DNA from 4 places in the Ottowia oryzae genome. Region 1 is predicted to be linked to each of the others. Evidence: predicted binding sites of a transcription regulator. Region 1 holds the regulator's gene; each other region holds the start of a gene.
The links. The regulator FNR, encoded in region 1, switches genes on or off when oxygen is low (the NO sensors DNR and NnrR bind a similar motif). The targets are predictions, from matches to a motif close to TTGATNNNNATCAA.
Positions count from the first base shown of each region.

Region 1 (4,455 bases):
CGCTGGCCAGCTTCGGCATCATTTTGCTGCTGTCGCGCGAAGGCTTCGAGAGCGAGGAAATCAGCGATCTGGCCGGCTTGAACCAACGCAGCCCACTCTTTGCAGCCATCATGGCGGTCTGCCTGTTCTCACTGGCGGGTATTCCGCCGCTGGTGGGCTTTCAGGCCAAGCTGTCGGTGCTGCAGGCCTTGATCAGCACGGGCTATGTGGTCCATCTGGGCTTGGCGGTGTTTGCCGTCCTCATGTCGCTCATCGGCGCTTTCGCCTACCTGCGTGTGGTGAAGGTGATGTACTTCGACGAACCCACGACGGTGGCGCCAATCCAGGCACCCTGGGACATGCGCGCGCTGTTGACGGTGAATGGCGCCATGCTGTTGGTGCTCGGCATCCTGCCCGGGGCCTTGATGACTTTGTGCGCCCGCGCCATCGTCCAAATGCTGGGCACCTGACGCTGCCTCGGTTGTGTCTCAAAGTCTGTCCATTGCCGTTCTATTGGCGCTCGCGCTGATTGCAGCCAATTTGCCCTTCGTCAGCCAGCGACTGATGCTGGCGCTGCCGGTGCCGGGCGGCCACAAAAACTTGGCCTGGCGCGCGCTGGAGCTCATCCTTTGGTATGCCATTGTCGGTGCCATCGGCATGGCGATGGAAAGGGCTCTGGGGCAGAACCAGGTGCAGGGCTGGGAGTTCTACGCCGTCACCGGCGCGCTGTTTCTGACCTTCGCATTCCCGGGGTTTGTCTACCGCTATCTGCTGCTCAAGGGGCGTTGAAATGCCTGACGGAAAGCTGCTGGAGCGCCGTCTTGACGGCCAAACGCTGGTGCAGGGCAATTTCCTCAAAGTCTGCCGCGACCAGGTCGAATTGCCCGATGGCGCGGTGACCACCCGCGAATACGTCGTACACCCCGGCGCCGTGATGATCGTGCCCTTGCTCGACGACGGGGCGGGCCCCCTGCGTCTGGTGATGGAAAGGCAGTTTCGTTACCCCGTCGGTCAGACCATCATTGAGTTTCCCGCAGGCAAGCTCGACCCGGGTGAAGCGGGCCTCGCTTGCGCACAGCGCGAACTGCGCGAAGAGACGGGCTACACCGCGGCGCAATGGGCTCGCGCCGGTGTGCTGCATCCCTTGGTTGCCTATTCCACAGAGTTCATCGAGATCTGGTTTGCGCGCGGCTTGACTGCGGGTGCCCGGCAGCTTGATGCCGGCGAGTTTCTGGATGTCTTCGCGGCCACGCTGGACGAGTTGCAGGGCTGGTGCCGCGACGGCACGGTGACGGACGCCAAGACCCTTATTGGCGCCTTGTGGCTACAGAACGTGCAAAGCGGCGCTTGGGCGCTGGACTGGCAACGGCCGCCATCGGCGTGAGATGAAGGTCCTGAATCTTCAATGCCAGCACGGCCACGGGTTCGAGGGCTGGTTTTCGTCCGAGGACGACTTCCAGCATCAGCTTTCCAGCGGGCTCTTGGCCTGCCCCATGTGCGGCGACCCCACGGTTACCAAGCTTCCCAGCGCGCCGCGGCTCAACCTGGGTGCGGCGGGCACGCGGCACGAGAGCGGCGAGCGCACACCGGAATCGGCTGGTGCGGCGACTGGGTCATCGGTGCAGCGCGAAGGGTCGGCCGACAACGTGGCGTCATTGCCTCCGCAGGTGCTGCAGGCGGCGTGGCTGCACGTGGTGCGGCGCGTGATGGCGAGCGCCGAGGACGTCGGTCAGCGCTTCGCCGAAGAGGCGCGGAAAATGCACTACGGTGAGTGCGAGGCGCGCGGTATCCGCGGGCATGCCACGCCGCAGCAGACGGAAGAGCTTTTGGACGAAGGCATCGCCGTCATGCCGCTGCCTGTGCCAGACGGCTTCAAAGACACTTTGCAATGATTTTGATAGCTGCCCGCGCTGATTGGGCGGGCGCTGGAGCCTGATAAAGCTTGAAATCGGGCGTTGGGGGATTCAGGCCGCAACCCACGCCGCCGTCGCCACGCTGACGACCAGGGCCAATCAGGCCCAGGAAGGCGTGTTGACGATAGCGCGCAGCGCATCGCTGCTCAGAATGCGCACGTGGCGCTGCTTCACTTCGACGATGCCTTCCTCGGCGAACTTCGAGAAGGTGCGGCTCACCGTCTCGAGCTTCAGGCCCAGGTAGCTGCCGATTTCTTCGCGCGTCATGCGCAGCACCAGCTCACTGGATGAGAACCCGCGCGCCTGCAGGCGCTGCACCAGGTTGAGCAGGAAGGCGGCCAGGCGCTCTTCCGCGCGCATGCTGCCCAGCAAAAGCATCACGCCATGGTGGCGGACGATTTCGCGGCTCATGATCCGGTGGACATGCGTCTGCAGGGCCGGCACGTCACGCGACAGATCTTCGATGCGGTCGTAAGGCATGACGCACACCTCGGCGTCTTCCAGCGCCACCGCATCGCACGTGTGGCGGTCGCCCACGATGCCGTCCAGGCCCATGATTTCGCCGGCCATCTGAAAGCCTGTGACCTGGTCGCGCCCACCCTCGGTGGTCACGCAGGTCTTGAAGAAGCCGACGCGGATGGCATAGAGCGCGCTGAACTTGTCGCCGTTCGAAAACAGGGCAGAGCCGCGCTTGATGCGGCGGCGCAGAGTTACCAATTCATCCAGCTTGCCCAGATCGCCGTCGGACAGGCCCATCGGCATGCACAACTCGCGAAGATTGCAGTTGGAGCAGGCGACTTTGATGGCTTGAGGGGTCATGCGGCCGGTGTCGGCGCGCGTGGAGGCGCTAAAGACATGTAACGTATTTTAATCGATGCTGCCCTCCCGACGAGGACAAAGGGTAAATCCGTGCGCGCCGCTCTTGGCCGGTGTTGATCCGCGTCAAGGCCGCGAGGGCGTGCGTCGGTCAAAGTAGCGGTTGTAACACCGCCTTTTCCTTTCAATCGCCGATTCGGCCGTCCATTCGCCCTCAATGTCCGCTATCACCACCGATCTGCTGACCCGGTTTGACGTGCCGGGGCCCCGCTACACGTCGTATCCCACGGCCGATCGATTCGTCGAGGCGTTCACCGCCGAGCAGTACGTTCAGGCGCTGGAGCAGCGCCGTGACGGCCCCGCCGCGCTGGCCCGGCCGCTCTCGCTTTACGTGCACATCCCGTTCTGCCAGTCGCTGTGCTACTACTGCGCCTGCAACAAGATCATCACGCGCCATCACGAGCGCAGCGCGCCATACCTGCGCTATCTGTCGCGCGAGATCGAGCTGCATGCGCGCCACCTGGGCGAAGGCCAGGCCGTCAGCCAGCTGCACCTGGGCGGCGGCACGCCCACGTTCTTCAGCGACGCCGAGTTGGCCGAACTGATGGGCGTGCTGCGCCGCCATTTCTCGCTGGTGCCTGGGGGCGAATACTCCATCGAGGTAGACCCGCGCACGGTGAACGCAGAGCGCCTGCAGGCCCTGGCGCAGCTGGGATTCAACCGCCTCAGCTTTGGCGTGCAGGACTTTGACCCGCAGGTGCAAAAGGCCGTGCACCGCGTGCAGCCCGCCGAGCAGGTGTTTGCCCTGGTGGAAGAGGCGCGCCGCATCGGCTTCGAATCCATCAACGTCGATCTGATCTACGGCCTGCCGCGCCAGACGCCGGAATCGTTCGACCGCACGCTGGCGCAGATGGCCCAGCTGCGCCCCGATCGCGTGGCCTTGTACGCCTACGCGCACTTGCCGGAGCGCTTCAAGCCGCAGCGCCGCATCCTGAGCGCCGACCTGCCCGGCGCCGCCAACAAGGTGACGATGCTCGCGCGTTCACTGGCTGCGCTGAAAGACGCGGGGTACGTCTACGTCGGCATGGACCATTTCGCCTTGCCCGACGACGCGCTGGCCGTTGCCAAGCGCCAGGGGCGGCTGCACCGCAACTTTCAGGGCTACAGCACCCAGCCCGATTGCGACCTGATCGGCCTGGGCGTGTCGGCCATCGGCAACGTGGGCGCCAGTTACAGCCAGAACGCCAAGACGCTGCAGGAGTATGAAGACGCGCTGGACCAGGGCCAACTGCCCATCGTGCGCGGTCTGGCTGTCACGCGCGACGATCTGCTGCGCCGCGCGGTGATCATGGCGCTGATGTGCCAAGGCGCGCTGTCGTACGAATCGATCGAACTGGCGCACCTGATCGACTTCAAGACCTATTTCGCCAAGGAACTGGTGGCCCTGGCGGTGATGCAGGAGCAGGGCCTCGTCACCCTGAACGATGCGGGCATCCAGGTGACCGACACGGGCTGGTTCTTCGTGCGTGGCGTGGCCATGGTGTTCGACAAATACCTGCAGGCCGACCAGGCCCGAGCCCGCTTTTCTAAAATCATCTGATGCAAAGCTCTCTGGCTGTCACCGCCTTGCTCATGGGTTTGGCGGGCGGCCCGCATTGCATCGCCATGTGCGGCGCGGCCTGCGCCGGCATCGGGCAGGCCGCGGCGCCGCGCAGTGCGCTGGCCATCGGGTTGTTTCAGTTGGGGC
Region 1 covers NZ_CP027666.1:2,067,630-2,072,084, forward strand. Annotated here, with positions in the region: gene nuoN (NADH-quinone oxidoreductase subunit NuoN) at 1-449, shown strand, start outside; gene C6570_RS09620 (DUF2818 family protein) at 463-768, shown strand; gene C6570_RS09625 (NUDIX domain-containing protein) at 770-1,363, shown strand; gene C6570_RS09630 (DUF1178 family protein) at 1,365-1,871, shown strand; gene fnr (fumarate/nitrate reduction transcriptional regulator Fnr) at 1,992-2,711, opposite strand; gene hemN (oxygen-independent coproporphyrinogen III oxidase) at 2,926-4,308, shown strand; gene C6570_RS09645 (sulfite exporter TauE/SafE family protein) at 4,308-4,455, shown strand, end outside.

Region 2 (4,455 bases), 350 kb from region 1:
TTGGATGGCCTGCAGCTGGTCGGCGGCGGCAGGGGCAGGGTCGGGCTGGGGTGTCATGGTGTGCCTTTCTTGCGTTGGTGAGGGGTGCGCGGCCAGGGCTTGCTGCCGCCCGGCTTGGCGGGGCGGGCCAGGCGCTGCTGTTGCTGGCGTATCCAGGCGCGGTGGTCCACCACCGCCTGGCGCTGGCGCGCCAGCTCGGCCAGTCGCGCGTCGATGTCGGCGATGCGCTGCACCATGATCTCGTCCAGCTGCGCCAGCGTCAGGCGGCGGCTGCGGTAGGCGGGCAGCCACTCGCCAATCTCGCGCAGCGAAAAGCCGATGGCGCGCGACATGGTGATGAACACCACCTCGCGCTGCAGCGAAGCGGGGTAGTCGCGCCAGCCGTTGGCGCGCCGCGCGGGCTGCAGCAGGCCGCACTTTTCGTAGTGGCGCAGCGCGTGCACCGTGGTGCCGCAGCGTTCGGCCAATTCAGAGATCAGCATGCCCCGCATGTTGCCCAAGTTCGTGCTGCACGAAGGTCAACCAGGCGACCCGTGCGGGCGGGCACACGCCGGTGGTTGCTCCGGCGGAGGGCGAGGTGATCCGCCAGTGCGCCCTAAACACGCCTTAGCCGCACGTCTTACCCGCACGCTTTGACCACACCCGCCGCACAATTCGCCCATGCCTGAGTCCCCGGCTTTGTCGCCCCTTCACGTGGGCGCCCCCTCGCTGACGCGCCGCCACCTTCAGCGCCTGCGCCAGATGTACCGATCTGCCGGTTGGCCCTGCCAGGACGTGCTGGAGGCTGATCTGCTGGCCGCCGCGCTGCTGCAGCGCGTGCCCGCCGCCCACGGTGGCGAAACCCTGCGCGTGACCGACGCGGGCCTGGCCGCCCTCAGCGCGGCCGCCGCGCGAAACCGCGCCGCGCTGTCGGCGCACGAAGCGCTGGTGCGCCGTGTGGCGCAGGATTTGCAGCGCGCAGGCCGCATCGCGTGGCGCGGGCTGAGCTTGCGCGTGCCGATCTCGGGTCTGCCAGGTTCAGACCCCAATCATGCCCTGGCGCAGGCTCAACCAGCGCAGGCAGCTATGGAATGGCTAGCAAGCGACGCACCCGGTACCGCCACCAGCGCGGCGCCATCACGCTGGCACGTGGCCTGCCCGGATGTGTTTTCGGTGCGCCACACCAGCGTCGAGGCGTACCTGGATCCCGTGGTGCATGAGATCAAGGTCAGCCGCGCCGACCTGCTGGCCGACCTGAAGCGCCCGCAAAAGCGCGCCGCCTACCTGGCCATGGGTGGCGCCTGCTGGTACGTGCTGGGCACCGACGCGCGGGGCCGCGCCATCGGCAGCGCGGACGACGTGCCGCCCGAATGCGGCGTGATGCTGGTGAGCGCCGACGGCTGCACCATCCAGCGCCCGGCGCCGCGCCGCGCGCTGGAGCGGCTGCCATTCGCCACGTGGATGGCCCTGGCGCGCGCCACGCCGCTGCCCCCGCTGGAAGACGAGGACGCGCAGGGCGCCTTGCGCGATGTGGACTAAAAACAGGCGCCAGCGCCCGCTGTACCTGCGCTGACAGCTGCAATATAAATAGCAAATGCCCCTTAGGTGAGCCGCGTCAGTGCTGGCCCGCCAGCGATGCGGCAATCGCCCGCTTGAACGGCGTGGCGCGGTCTGCCACGCGCAGCAGCGCGCCGCGCAACAGCCGCAGCGGCGGCGCCTCGGCGGTGTACAGCGTGGCGATCAGCCGCGTGGCTTCGTACAGCGGGCGCGTGGCCAGGCGGTGGCGCCGTTCGTAGCGCGCCAGCGGCCCCGGCGCGCCCACGTCGCGGCGGGCGGCGTGCGCGGCCAGCAGCTCGGCGCTCAGCGTTTCAATGCCCAGCAGCCCGAAGTTGAAGCCGTGCGCCGTCACCGGGTGCATGCCTACGGCCGCGTCGCCCACGCAAGCGAAGCGCTGAGCGACGAGGCGGCGCGGGTACACGCCGACCAGCGGGTAGGCGTGGCGGGTGCTGGCGGGCAGCATCGCGCCCAGGCGCCCGTCGAAGCGGTGCGTGATCTCGGCGCCGAAGGCATCGTCTGGCATGGCCAGCAGCGGCTCGATCTGCTGGTGCGGCAGCGTCAGCACGACCGACGCGCGCGGCATGCCGGTGGCGGGGTCGTCGTTCATCGGCAGCAGCGCCAGCGTTTGGCCGTGGCCAAACCATTCCCACGCCACATGCTCGTGCGGCTGCGCGTGCGTCATCTGGCAGACCAGCATGCTGCGGCCAAAGTCGTGCTGGGTGGCGCCAATGCCCATTGCGCGGCGCGTGGCCGAAAACCGGCTGTCGGCAGCCACCAGCAGGCGCGCGCCGTGGCGGGCGCCGCTGGCCAGGGTGACGTGCATCTGCTCGGCCTGCGGCTGCAGGTGCGCCACGCCGTCGCCGGCCAGCACCTCGATGTCGTGGTGGCGCGCGATGCAGTCCTGCACGCCTTCCCACGCAGCGCGGCGGATCAGGTGGTTGGACACCAGCCAGCCCAGCTCGCTGCGCTGCGTCAGCCCGTGGCCGATGACCAGCGCAAAGGGCGACGCGCCGTTCAGCACCTTCGCGTCGCGCAGCGGCGCCAGCGCGTTCGGTTCTGCGGCGCGGATGCGGTCCCACAGGCCCAGGCGCTGCAGCGTGGCCGCCGAAGCCTGGGTGAGGGCGATCTCGCGCCCGTCGAAAGCGGGCTCGGCCAAGGCGGGCAGCGGCTGCTGCTCCACCAGGGCGATGGAAAGGCCGCGGCCAGACAAGGCGCTGGCCAGGCACAGGCCGGCCGGGCCTGCACCGCTGATCAAGACGTCGTAGGGCATGGGCCGCAGGGTAGCGCGGCGCGGGGCGGCGGGCGTTGACCCCAATCAACGAGGGGCCTGCGGCGTGCGCCGTGCTGGCCGTGCGCAACGCGCCGCAATCTGCTTGCAAAATAATAGCTGCTGGCGCAGTGTGGTCGGGCGCCAGGGCCTCGTTAGGTGCCCAATGTGGGCGCCGGTTGGGCGCTGCGTCAGGCGCTATTCGGTGCGCCAGGCATCGTGCGCGCGCAGCCAGGCCTGCGTCTCGGCGCCCTCGGGGATGGGCTGGCCGCTGTCGCGCCACTGCACGGCGGCCTTGAAGCCGTTTTCTTGCGCATACCGGCGAAACCACAGGCCTTCGGGGTTGTGGCGCGTGATGCCGTCGAACAGCGTGGCCAGCGTTTGCGATTGCTCCAGCCCCATCGTCAGCATCACCTGGTTGACCACCATCTTGTGCATCTGCAAGTGGCCGCGCGGCACGCCGGCGATGCGCTGGGCCAGCGCCATCGTGGCGGCTTCCAGCTCGGCGGCGGGCACGGCCTGGTTGGCCAGGCCCCAGTCGGCGGCGGTGCGGCCGCTGATCAGGTCGCCGGTGAACATCAGCTGCTTGGCGCGCAGCGGGCCCAGGCGGTAGGTCCACATCGCGGTGGTGGGACAGCCCCACACGCGCGTGGGCATGTAGCCGATGCGCGCGTCCTCGGCCATCACCAGCAGGTCGCAGCACAGGGCGATGTCGCTGCCGCCGGCCACGGCCGCGCCATGCACTTTGGCAATGGTGGGCTTGGGGCAGCGCCACAGGCTCATGAAATCTTCGGTGAAGCCCTTCATGGTGCGGTAGTCCAGCATCGGGTCCCAAGGTGTGGCTTCTTGCTGGCAAGGGTGCTCGATGTGCTGCTCGGCGGTGGCGGCCAGGTCGTAGCCGCCGCAAAAGCCCTTGCCCGCGCCTTCCACCACGATCACGTGCACCTCATCGTCGGCCACGGCCCAGTCGACCGCTGCGCGGATCTCGCCGGGCATCTCGTCGGTGATGGCGTTCAGCCGCTCGGGCCGGTTGAGCAGCAGGCGCGCCACGCGCGGCTGGGCGGGGTCTTTGTCGATCCGCAGGGTGCTGAAGCTGGGCACGGTGGTCTCCTTCGCGGTGGGCGCGCGGGCCATCCTAGGCCTGGCGCCGCGCGAGGGGGTGTCGCATTGCGTACAGTGCGGGCATGAACCAATCTGTATGGGCGCTGGGCTGGCGCAACCTGTGGCGGGACATGCGGTCGGGCGAGCTGCGCCTGCTGATGGTGGCCGTCACCCTGGCCGTGGCCGCGCTGACGGCGGTGGGGTTTTTCTCTGACCGGCTGCAAGGCGGCCTGAAGCGCGACGCAGGCCAGCTGCTGGGCGGCGACGCGGTCATCGTCAGCGACAACGCGCCTGCCCCCATCTGGGCCGAGCGCGCCCGGACACTGGGCCTGCAGACCGCGTTGACGCTGAGCTTCCCGACCATGGGCCGCGCCCCCGATGCGCAAGGCGGGGCCACGCGCCTGGTGGCGCTGAAAGCCGTGGGCGAGGGCTACCCGCTGCGCGGGCAGGTGCGGCTGACGCAAGACCCGGCCGATTTGACTGGCGCACCCGTGCAAGGCCTGCCAGCGCGCGGCCAGGCTTGGGCGGATGCTGCAATTTCAGAAGCGCTG
Region 2 covers NZ_CP027666.1:1,722,201-1,726,655, forward strand. Annotated here, with positions in the region: gene C6570_RS08045 (PaaI family thioesterase) at 1-57, opposite strand, end outside; gene C6570_RS08050 (MerR family transcriptional regulator) at 54-482, opposite strand; gene C6570_RS08055 (hypothetical protein) at 661-1,518, shown strand; gene ubiM (5-demethoxyubiquinol-8 5-hydroxylase UbiM) at 1,595-2,806, opposite strand; gene C6570_RS08065 (crotonase/enoyl-CoA hydratase family protein) at 3,002-3,904, opposite strand; gene C6570_RS08070 (ABC transporter permease) at 3,988-4,455, shown strand, end outside.
Region 2: the regulator FNR is predicted to act here: its motif matches at 2,842-2,855, upstream of ubiM (5-demethoxyubiquinol-8 5-hydroxylase UbiM).

Region 3 (4,455 bases), 1.4 Mb from region 1:
CTCTTTGCCGTCGATGGCGCGTTGGGTCTTGCTGCCCAGCATGCCCAGGATGCGGTCGGAGTCGCGCACGCTGGAGACTTCGGGGTTGGTGACCACCAGCGCCTCGTCGGCGTAGTGCATGGCCATCAGCGCGCCGGTTTCAATGCCGGCGGGCGAATCGCAGACGATGTACTCGAAATCCATCGCGGCCAGCTCGTCCAGCACTTTCTTCACGCCTTCCTGCGTGAGCGCGTCCTTGTCGCGCGTCTGGCTGGCGGCCAGCACGTACAGGTTCTCGCACTGCTTGTCCTTGATGAGCGCCTGGGTCAAGTTGGCTTCACCCTGGATGACGTTGATCAGGTCGTACACCACGCGGCGTTCGCAGCCCATGATCAGGTCGAGGTTGCGCAGGCCGACGTCGAAGTCGATCACCGCGGTCTTGTGGCCCTTCAGAGCCAGGCCAGAGGCGAAGGCGGCGCTGGTGGTGGTCTTGCCCACACCGCCTTTGCCGGAAGTCACTACGACGATTTTTGCCATGTCGGTTTACCTTGTTGAATGGGGCAACGCGTTGCGTGCGTGGGGCGCTGGTGACGGCATGAGGCACGCACCGGCCGCCGCTTGGGCGGTTCGTTGGGGTGCCTGGCCCCGCCAAGGCCCTTTTGCCTGAAGCCGTTGGGCGGTGTTCATTGCTTCACCGGCTCAAAGATGAGTTTGTCGCCTGCGTCGGTCGACTGCAGCCGCACGGTGGCGGCATGGCCCCACACGGCTTCGGGCAGCGCTTCTTCGCTGGTGCGGTACACGCCGCTGATGGAGACCAGCTCGGGCTTCATCTCCAGCGCGAAGATGCGCGCCTCGGGCCAGCCGCGCGCACCGGCGATCGCCCGTCCGCGCAGCGGCGCGTAAATGTGGATGTGGCCGTCCGCAATGACCTCGGCACCGGCATTGACCATGGCCATCACCACCAGGTCACGCCCGCGCGCATACACCTGCTGGCCAGAGCGCAGCGGCTTATCGATGACCAGGGCGCCCGGCGGTGGGGCGTCCAGCGCGTCGTGTGCGGCGGCGGGGGCCGGTGCGGGGGCCTGGGTGGGCGCAGGCTCGGCGGGGCGGGCGCTGCTTTGCACGCGCACGTCTGGCGCGGCCAGCAGGCCGGCGGCCACCGCCTGTTCGGTTTGCCGGGCATTGCCTCCGCGCACGGCCAGCGGGCGCAGCCGGTGGGCCTGCAGCAGCGCGATCAGGGCGGCGAAGTCGATATCGACCGATGGGGCCTGGCCATCTTCGCCGGCCTCGGGCTGCAGCGCCGCCAAGTCCAGCACCAGCAGGTCGTCTTCAAAAAAGCCGGGCTTGTCACCGTACTGCGCGCGCAGCTCGTCCGCCAGCACCTGCAGATCGGGCGACTTCAGGCGCAGCGCCAGCAAGGGCAGGCTGGCGCTTTTGATCTCGAAGGTGGTGGGGCTGCGGCCGGTCAGGGCAACGGACATGGGGGCGTGAAGAAAAGAAGGTGTTGGCAGCCGCAACCCGAAGACGGGTGGCGCGCAACCGGGCGATCTTAACAGCCCCGCCGCGCGCCGAAGCGCCTGAGGACAACGGCTGTGTAACGGCCCATGGCCAAGGCAGCCGCTCGTGGCTTCGCCAGCGCGCCCAGGCCACGGTTTATCCCCGGGAGAGTTGTTTTTGACTTCTTCTTAATGACTTCTATCTCTAAATAGTCGTAGTAGTAGAAGGCGCGCCAAAGTGGGGATAAGCACTAAATTCCTTGGCCTGACAGACAGTTGCCGTCGTCCAAACCCTGTGCAGAGCCACCGGAGCCAGGCCGCCGCGAAAGGGGACAACCCAGCGCAACCACGATGTCTTGTGGATAAGTGGCCACTTGTTCGCTCGCTTTAGGCAGGCTTATCCACAGGCCTGGGCGAACCGGTCTTGGCGCTTTTTCGCACCGCGCGGGCGACGTGGAGGAAAAGTGGTGAGGACGCGCGTAGGTGCCGATTGCCTGGCGCACGGATCGGGCGGGCACAACGAAATCACCCGCTCGAGGCGGGTGATGCAGTGGTGTGTGTAGGGTGCCTGCCAGGGGCGCAGGCGGAGGAAGCTGCTTGGCGGTTCAGCCCAGCGGCGGGCGCCCAGAGGCCCAAGCAGGCTGTGCCGTGGCCGCCCGTCAGGCTGTCAGTGCTCCAGCACCCATTGGATAACCATCTTGGCGATGAAGCCCACCATGCCGAAGGCCAGCGCCAGGAACAGCACGAAGGTGCCGAATTTGCCGGCCTTCGATTCCCAGGCCAGCTGGGCGATGATGAAGACCATGTAGAGCATGAAGGCGCCCACGCCAATGGTCAGGCCGAACCAGGCGATCTGCTCTTCGTTGAAGCCGAACATCAGGATTGGCCCTCCGGCGGCAGGCGCTCGGCCAGGGTGCTGGTGTCCACCAGCGCGCGAAACGCGTACCAGCTGGCGTGGCCCAGCCACGGCATGATGATGACCAGCCCCAGCAGGCCGGTGGCCATGCCCAGCAGCGTCAGCCCCATGATGAGTGCCGCCCACAGCGCCATGGCGGCGGGGTTGGTCAGCACGGTTTGCCAGCTGGTCAGCACCGCCTGCAGCACGTCCACGCGGCGGTCCAGCAGCAAAGGCATGCTGACTGCGCTGGACGCGAACAGCGGCGCCGCCAGCAGCGCGCCCATGGTCAGCCACAGCTCGAACAGGTAGCCGCCCGGCGCCAGCACCACGTAGCGCAGGAAGTCCAGCGGGGTGTTGACGGGCTGCGGCGCCAGCGCGGTGATCAGCGCGGCCGAGGTCAGCACCCAGCCCGTGCCCGCCAGCGACAGCAGCAGCCCGAAGCGCACCAGGCTCCAGTAGCCGCCGTGCACCGCAAAGCGCGAGTACTGCCAGCGCGTCCAGGTGCGGGCGATGGTGTGCAGGTTGGCCGGCTCGCCCCGCTCCAGCGCGCGGCTGAGCGCGTACAGGCTGGTGGCCAGCACCGGCGCGACCACCAGAAAGCCCGAGAACGCCCCCGCCAGCAGCCAGAACTGTTCGCGCGCCAGCCACACCAGGAAGGCGCCGAACAGCGCCAGCGCCACGCCGTGCATCAGGCTGGGCCAGCCGATGCGCCAGACGTCGCGCCAACCCTGGGCCAGCCAGTGAAAAGGCGCCGACAAGGGCACGCGGCGCACGGCGGGCAGCCGCAAGGTGCCGGGCGCCGGGCGCGGCGGCATGGGGGGTGGCGGTGGGGCGGTGTGGGGCATGGCGATCAGCGGACGTCCAATGGCCAGGGCGCGCCAGCGGCTGGGTGTGCCCCGATGAATATGAAAACTATAGCTGCTTGCGCTGGCTGCACCAGCGCTGGAGGCTGTTTTGATCTGAAAATGCGGCCCAGGCTTGACGTGGGTCAAGCCTGTGGGGCTGGCCTGCGGCGAGCGCGCAAGAAAAACGCCAGCCCTGGCGCAAGGCCGGGGCTGGCGTGGGGTTGGCGCAGGCAGGCTGCCGGGCGGGTGGGCCGACGCCGCCGCGTGGGCCAGCGAGGCCGCCCTGGCACGGCGCGCCCCTGCGCGATCTGCTGATTCAGCCGATCACGCGCTTTGCCGCTCAGCGGGGGCCAGGGCCGCCCTGGTCGCCGGGACGGCCGTGCGGGCCATGCATGCCGCGGGGGCCGTCGCCGCGCGGGCCGTGGCGCATGGCACGCTGGTCGAACACTTTTTGCTGTTCGGCCGACAGCTGCGCATAGAACGCCTTGGTGGCGTCACCGCGCTGCTTCATACGGGCCTGGTGCTCGGCGCTGCGCTGCTCCATCAGGTCGATGCGCTGCGGGGTGGTCAGGTTCTTGAAGGCCTCGCGGTCCATCGGGGGGCGCTCACCGCGGGCGGGCGGCTGCGTGGCGGCGGTGAAGGTGTTCCACGCGCCTTCCTGGGCGGCGGTCAGCTTCAGGGCGGCTTTCAGCTCGGCCTGGCGCTTGGCGTGGTGGTCGGCCATGCGCTTTTCGCGCGCGGCGGGGTCGCGCAAGGCAGGGCGGGCACCGGGCGCGGCTTCGCCAGCGGCGGGCGCGACGGGCGCACCTGGTGCCGCAGCGGGGGGCGGCGGTGGGGTTTGGGCCATGGCGGCGGCGCCGGTGGCGGCCAGCAGGGTGGCGATCAGAACTTGCTTGGGTGCGAAAACCATGGTGATGGCCTTTCTAGTACAGATGAAACCGCTTCACGAAGAAGGTGTGGCCCCGGGCCGGTGGCTGAAGCCAGCCTGCCTTGAGCTTGGTGTGAAGTCTGCGCACCCGATGTAACCCCCGCATCGCTGCGGCGTGATGCTTTTGTAAAGTTGCGGCCCCGGTGCGGGCGCCAGCCATGTGCGCCGCGGCGCGTCAGCCGCAGCAGCCGGGCCCGCCGGCCAGGTTGTCGAGGATGGGGCAATCCGGCCGGTCGTCGCCCTGGCAGCTTTGCACCAGTTTTTGTAGCGTCCGGCGCATGTCCTGCATGGCCTGGATGCGGTTTTCAA
Region 3 covers NZ_CP027666.1:670,099-674,553, reverse strand. Annotated here, with positions in the region: gene minD (septum site-determining protein MinD) at 1-516, opposite strand, end outside; gene minC (septum site-determining protein MinC) at 663-1,460, opposite strand; gene C6570_RS03180 (DUF2788 domain-containing protein) at 2,143-2,352, opposite strand; gene C6570_RS03175 (DUF2189 domain-containing protein) at 2,352-3,188, opposite strand; gene C6570_RS03170 (Spy/CpxP family protein refolding chaperone) at 3,559-4,128, opposite strand; gene cueR (Cu(I)-responsive transcriptional regulator) at 4,322-4,455, opposite strand, start outside.
Region 3: the regulator FNR is predicted to act here: its motif matches at 3,352-3,365, upstream of C6570_RS03175 (DUF2189 domain-containing protein).

Region 4 (4,455 bases), 960 kb from region 1:
CGCAGTTCTGCGAACCCATCGGCCACGTACAGGTGGGCGGCGACTACGTGGAAAGCTGGCAGCCGCACCCCATGAGCGAAGCCGCGCTGCGCGAGGCCGAGCGCATTGCCCGCGCCATCACCGACGACTTGGGCACCGGCCTGAATGGCGAGCCGGCAGGCTGCGGCGTGTACGGCGTGGAGCTGTTCGTCAAGGGCGACAAGGTGTGGTTCAGCGAAGTCAGCCCGCGCCCGCACGACACCGGCATGGTCACCATGATCACGCAGTGGCAGAGCGAGTTCGACCTGCACGCCCGCGCCATCCTGGGCCTGCCGGTGGACACGTCGCTGAAAACACCCGGCGCCAGCGCCGTGATCTATGGCGGGGTGGACGCGCCAGGCATCGTGTTCGACGGCGTGGTTGAAGCACTCGCCGAGCCAGGCACCGACCTGCGCCTGTTCGGCAAGCCCGAAAGCTTTGCCAAGCGCCGCATGGGCGTGGCGCTGGCGCGCGATGCGGATGTGCAAGCCGCCCGCACCAAGGCCAAGGCGGCGGCCGCCAAGGTCAAGCCGCGCGCCGCAGGCGGCTGATCGGCGCCGTGTGGCCCTGCCTTGGCGGGGGCAGGGCTGGCCGCGCGGTCGATGCCGCGCTTTTCTCTGGATCGAAGGGTCGGTGGGGTCGGTGGCTTGCGCCTTATTCGCCGCGCTCCAGCCCCAGCTGCGGCAGCATCGAGCCCTCGCCCAGCTGCAGCAGGCCGGTGCGCGTGTACACGCCCAGCTTGTCGCGCGTGTCCACAATGTCCAGGTTGCGCATGGTCAGCTGGCCAATGCGGTCTTGCGGGCTGAACGGCGCGTTTTCCACCTTTTCCATGCTCAGGCGCTCGGGCGCGTAGGTCAGGTTGGGCGATTCGGTGTTCAGGATGGAATAGTCGTTGCCCCGGCGCAGCTCGATCGTCACCTCGCCGGTGATGGCGTTGGCCACCCAGCGCTGGGCGGTTTCGCGCAGCATCAGCGCCTGCGGGTCGAACCAGCGACCCTGGTACAGCAGTCGGCCCAGGCGCAGGCCGTTGATGCGGTACTGCTCGATGGTGTCTTCGTTGTGAATGCCCGACAGCAGGCGTTCGTACGCGATGTACAGCAGCGCCATGCCGGGCGCTTCGTAGATGCCGCGGCTCTTGGCTTCGATGATGCGGTTTTCGACCTGGTCGCTCATGCCCAGGCCGTGGCGCCCGCCGATGCGGTTGGCTTCCAGGAACAACTCCACCAGGTCGGCGATCTCTTTGCCGTTCAGCGCCACGGGGCGGCCTTCCTCGAAGCGCACGCGCACTTCTTCGGGCTTCACTTCAACTTCGGGCTTCCAGAAAGCCACGCCCATGATCGGGTTGACGATGCGGATGCCGCTGTTCAGCTCTTCCAGGTCTTTCGCCTCGTGCGTGGCGCCCAGCATGTTGGAATCGGTCGAATAGGCCTTTTCGGTCGACATCTTGTAGTCAAAACCGGCCTTCTGCATGAATTCCGACATTTCCTTGCGGCCGCCCAGCTCGTCGATGAAGCGCTGGTCCAGCCAGGGCTTGTAGATCTTGAGTGACGGGTTGGTCAGCAGGCCATAGCGGTAGAAGCGCTCGATGTCATTGCCCTTGAACGTGCTGCCATCGCCCCAGATGTTGACGTCATCTTCCTTCATCGCGTTGACCAGCATGGTGCCCGTGACGGCGCGGCCCAGCGGCGTGGTGTTGAAGTAGGTGACGCCCGCCGTCTGGATGTGGAAGGCGCCGCACTGCAGCGCGGCAATGCCTTCGTGCGCCAGCTGGGTGCGGCAGTCGATCAGGCGCGCCTTTTCGGCGCCGTAGTCCATCGCCTTGCGCGGGATGGCGTCGTAGTCGGACTCGTCCGGCTGGCCCAGGTTGGCGGTGTAGGCGTAGGGCACGGCGCCTTTTTGGCGCATCCACAGCAGCGCGGCGCTGGTGTCCAGGCCGCCGGAAAAGGCGATGCCGACCTTCTGGCCGGTGGGAAGCGATTGCAGGATGGTGTTGGACATGGCGTGAACAAAGGGCGCGTGGCCGCAAGCGTTATCGAAACGGAATCAGCCGGCTATTGTCGGTCGATTTGTCGTTGGCTTGGAGCGCCGTGCCAAGTAATGCCGCGCAGCGTTCCCTTGCGGGCCAGTCTTGATCTTTGTCTTGATCTGCGTCATGGGCTGCCTCAGCGCGAGGTCTAGACTGAATTCGAAGGCCCGGCGTCTTTTCCGGGCCACCAACAGCAGAGGGAGCGCCTGATGAACCGCATCGAATGGAACGACAAATTGAAGATCGGCCTGGAGGAGATTGACAACCAGCATCACGAGCTGGTGGTGATCTACAACGGCCTGTGCGATGCGATCGAGTCGCGGGCAGGCTCGGCCGAAACGCTGAGCATCCTGCAGCAGCTGGGGCACTACACGTCGGTGCACTTCGCCACCGAGGAAGCGCTGATGCGGATGATGGAATACCCCGACTACGAGGCGCACAAGAAGGCGCACGACGCGCTGATCGAAGAGTTGCGCAGGCTGGTTCGCCTGGCCGAGGAGTTGCCCCAGGGCGTCAACTTCCAGCTGGTGTACCTGATCAAGCAGTGGCTCAGCCAGCACATCATGGAAACCGACGTGCAGTTTGTGCCGCACTTCATCGCGCGCGGCATCAAGCCCACGCTGCAGAAGAAGGGCTGGTTCAGCAAGTTCAACCTGTTCTCGGCCTAAGTGCGCGGGCCGCTGCGGGCGATGTGCTCAGGCTGATGGGGGCAGGGCGCGCGCACGGGGGGGGGCTGATTTTGCCGCGCCGTGCGGGCGCGTGGCGCCTCAATCGCCGCCGCCACCGCAGCCGCCGTCGCCACCCCCGCAGCCACTGCCTGCGCCGCAGCCCGTGCTGCCACAGCCGCTGCCGCCCGCGTCGCGCGGTTGCAGCAAACCGACGCTGTCGCGCAGGGGCTGCAAGCTTGGCCCCAGGGCGCCGAGGCCGTACACGGCCACGCCCAGCGCCAGCTGCGGGTCGCTCAGGGCCATCTCGCTGCGCCGAACCAGTCGGCGCCGGGCCTGCCGCAGCACGGCGTGGCCCTCCCGGCTGCGGCGGTGCGGCAGCAGGTGGTGCATGAGCAGCGCCAGCAGCGTCGCCACGATCAACAAGACCACCAGCAGCGAGACCGGGTAGCCGTGCTGCAGCCCGTAGGCCAACCGCAGGCCGCCCCACAGCAGGGCGACGCCCCACAGGGCGCTGTAGAGCCGGTCGCCTTCGCTGCGCAGGCGTTGCGTGCGCGTGGGCGAGGTGAGCCAGCCCTGCGCGTACAAGCGCGCATGCAGCTCGTCCAGCGGTGCCTGCAGGGCCGCCAGCAGCGCGGCGGGCGTGCGGCGCTCGCCCAGCGCCTGCAGCGTGGCCCGCTCCAGCGCCGAGGTGTCGGTCGCTGAGTGCAAGGGCTGGACGGCATCGGGCGCGCCCACCACACGCCAGGGCAGCACGTAGTGCGTTGATCGATCGGGCGATTCGGCGATCGGCGCGATGGCTTCGCGTTGCCACTGGCGTGCCAGCGCGGTGACCACCGCGCGCAAGGCACCGCCATTCAGGTAGGCCACTTCGATGGGGTTCAACCGCGTGGCGCGCACCGGCCCTTGCGCTGAGGGCCGCCCCCGCGCCGATCGCCAGATGCCCACCGCCAGCAGCGCCACCAGCGTCCAGAAGTAGCCCTTGAGGAAGGCCGCGCCGCTGACGCCCGGCTGAATGCTGATGCGCCCCTGCGTGCAGCCCAGCGTCAGCACCAGCGGCAGGATCAGCGCCATCGCCCAAGGCCGCACCGCGCGGGCGTTCACCTGCGTCAGGGCTTGCCAGATTCGCAGCGCCGCGCGCCCCATCGCCCGTCCTGCATGGCCTGGGCGCGGCAGCAGCCAGTGGCTGCGCAGGTCGACGTGGCAGCGCCGCTCGGCCCAGCGATGCGCGGGCGCGGGCCAGATATCGGATGGCGGCGCCTCGCCAAACGCCCAGCGGTAGGCGCGCAGTGTGGCGCGGTACCGGCGCGCGTCGTCGCGGGTGCCGCTGCCGCGGTCGGGCACATGGTGCAGCGTGGTGCCCAGCACCTGCGGGCAAAAGGCGCCGAAGTAGCGCGGCGTGTCCAGCAGGTGGGTGTGCCAGGCCTCGTCCACCGCGCCGCTGGGGCACACGCGGCCGCGCCGGCGCACGGCCAGGTACAGAAAGCGCTGGTACTCAACCAGCACGCGCTGGGTGTGCGCCGCGCTCCAGCCGGTGGTGTGCCGCAGCCGCGCGCTGAAGGGGCGGGCGTCCTGCGGGTCGTCCCAGGCGTGGCGGGCCAGGCGCTGCCACAGTGGGCAGCTGGGTTCACGTGCGGTGGATGTGCCGTGCCCCGCCTGCGTGGCCGTTTGGGGCCGTGGCGGGCGGGCAGGATGGTCTCGGTGGCGCGCGCTGTCTCCAGCGCGGCGTGGGGTGCAGGGTGCTTG
Region 4 covers NZ_CP027666.1:1,108,936-1,113,390, forward strand. Annotated here, with positions in the region: gene purT (formate-dependent phosphoribosylglycinamide formyltransferase) at 1-569, shown strand, start outside; gene argG (argininosuccinate synthase) at 673-2,016, opposite strand; gene C6570_RS05230 (bacteriohemerythrin) at 2,254-2,712, shown strand; gene C6570_RS05235 (TIGR04222 domain-containing membrane protein) at 2,812-4,455, opposite strand, start outside.
Region 4: the regulator FNR is predicted to act here: its motif matches at 2,159-2,172, upstream of C6570_RS05230 (bacteriohemerythrin).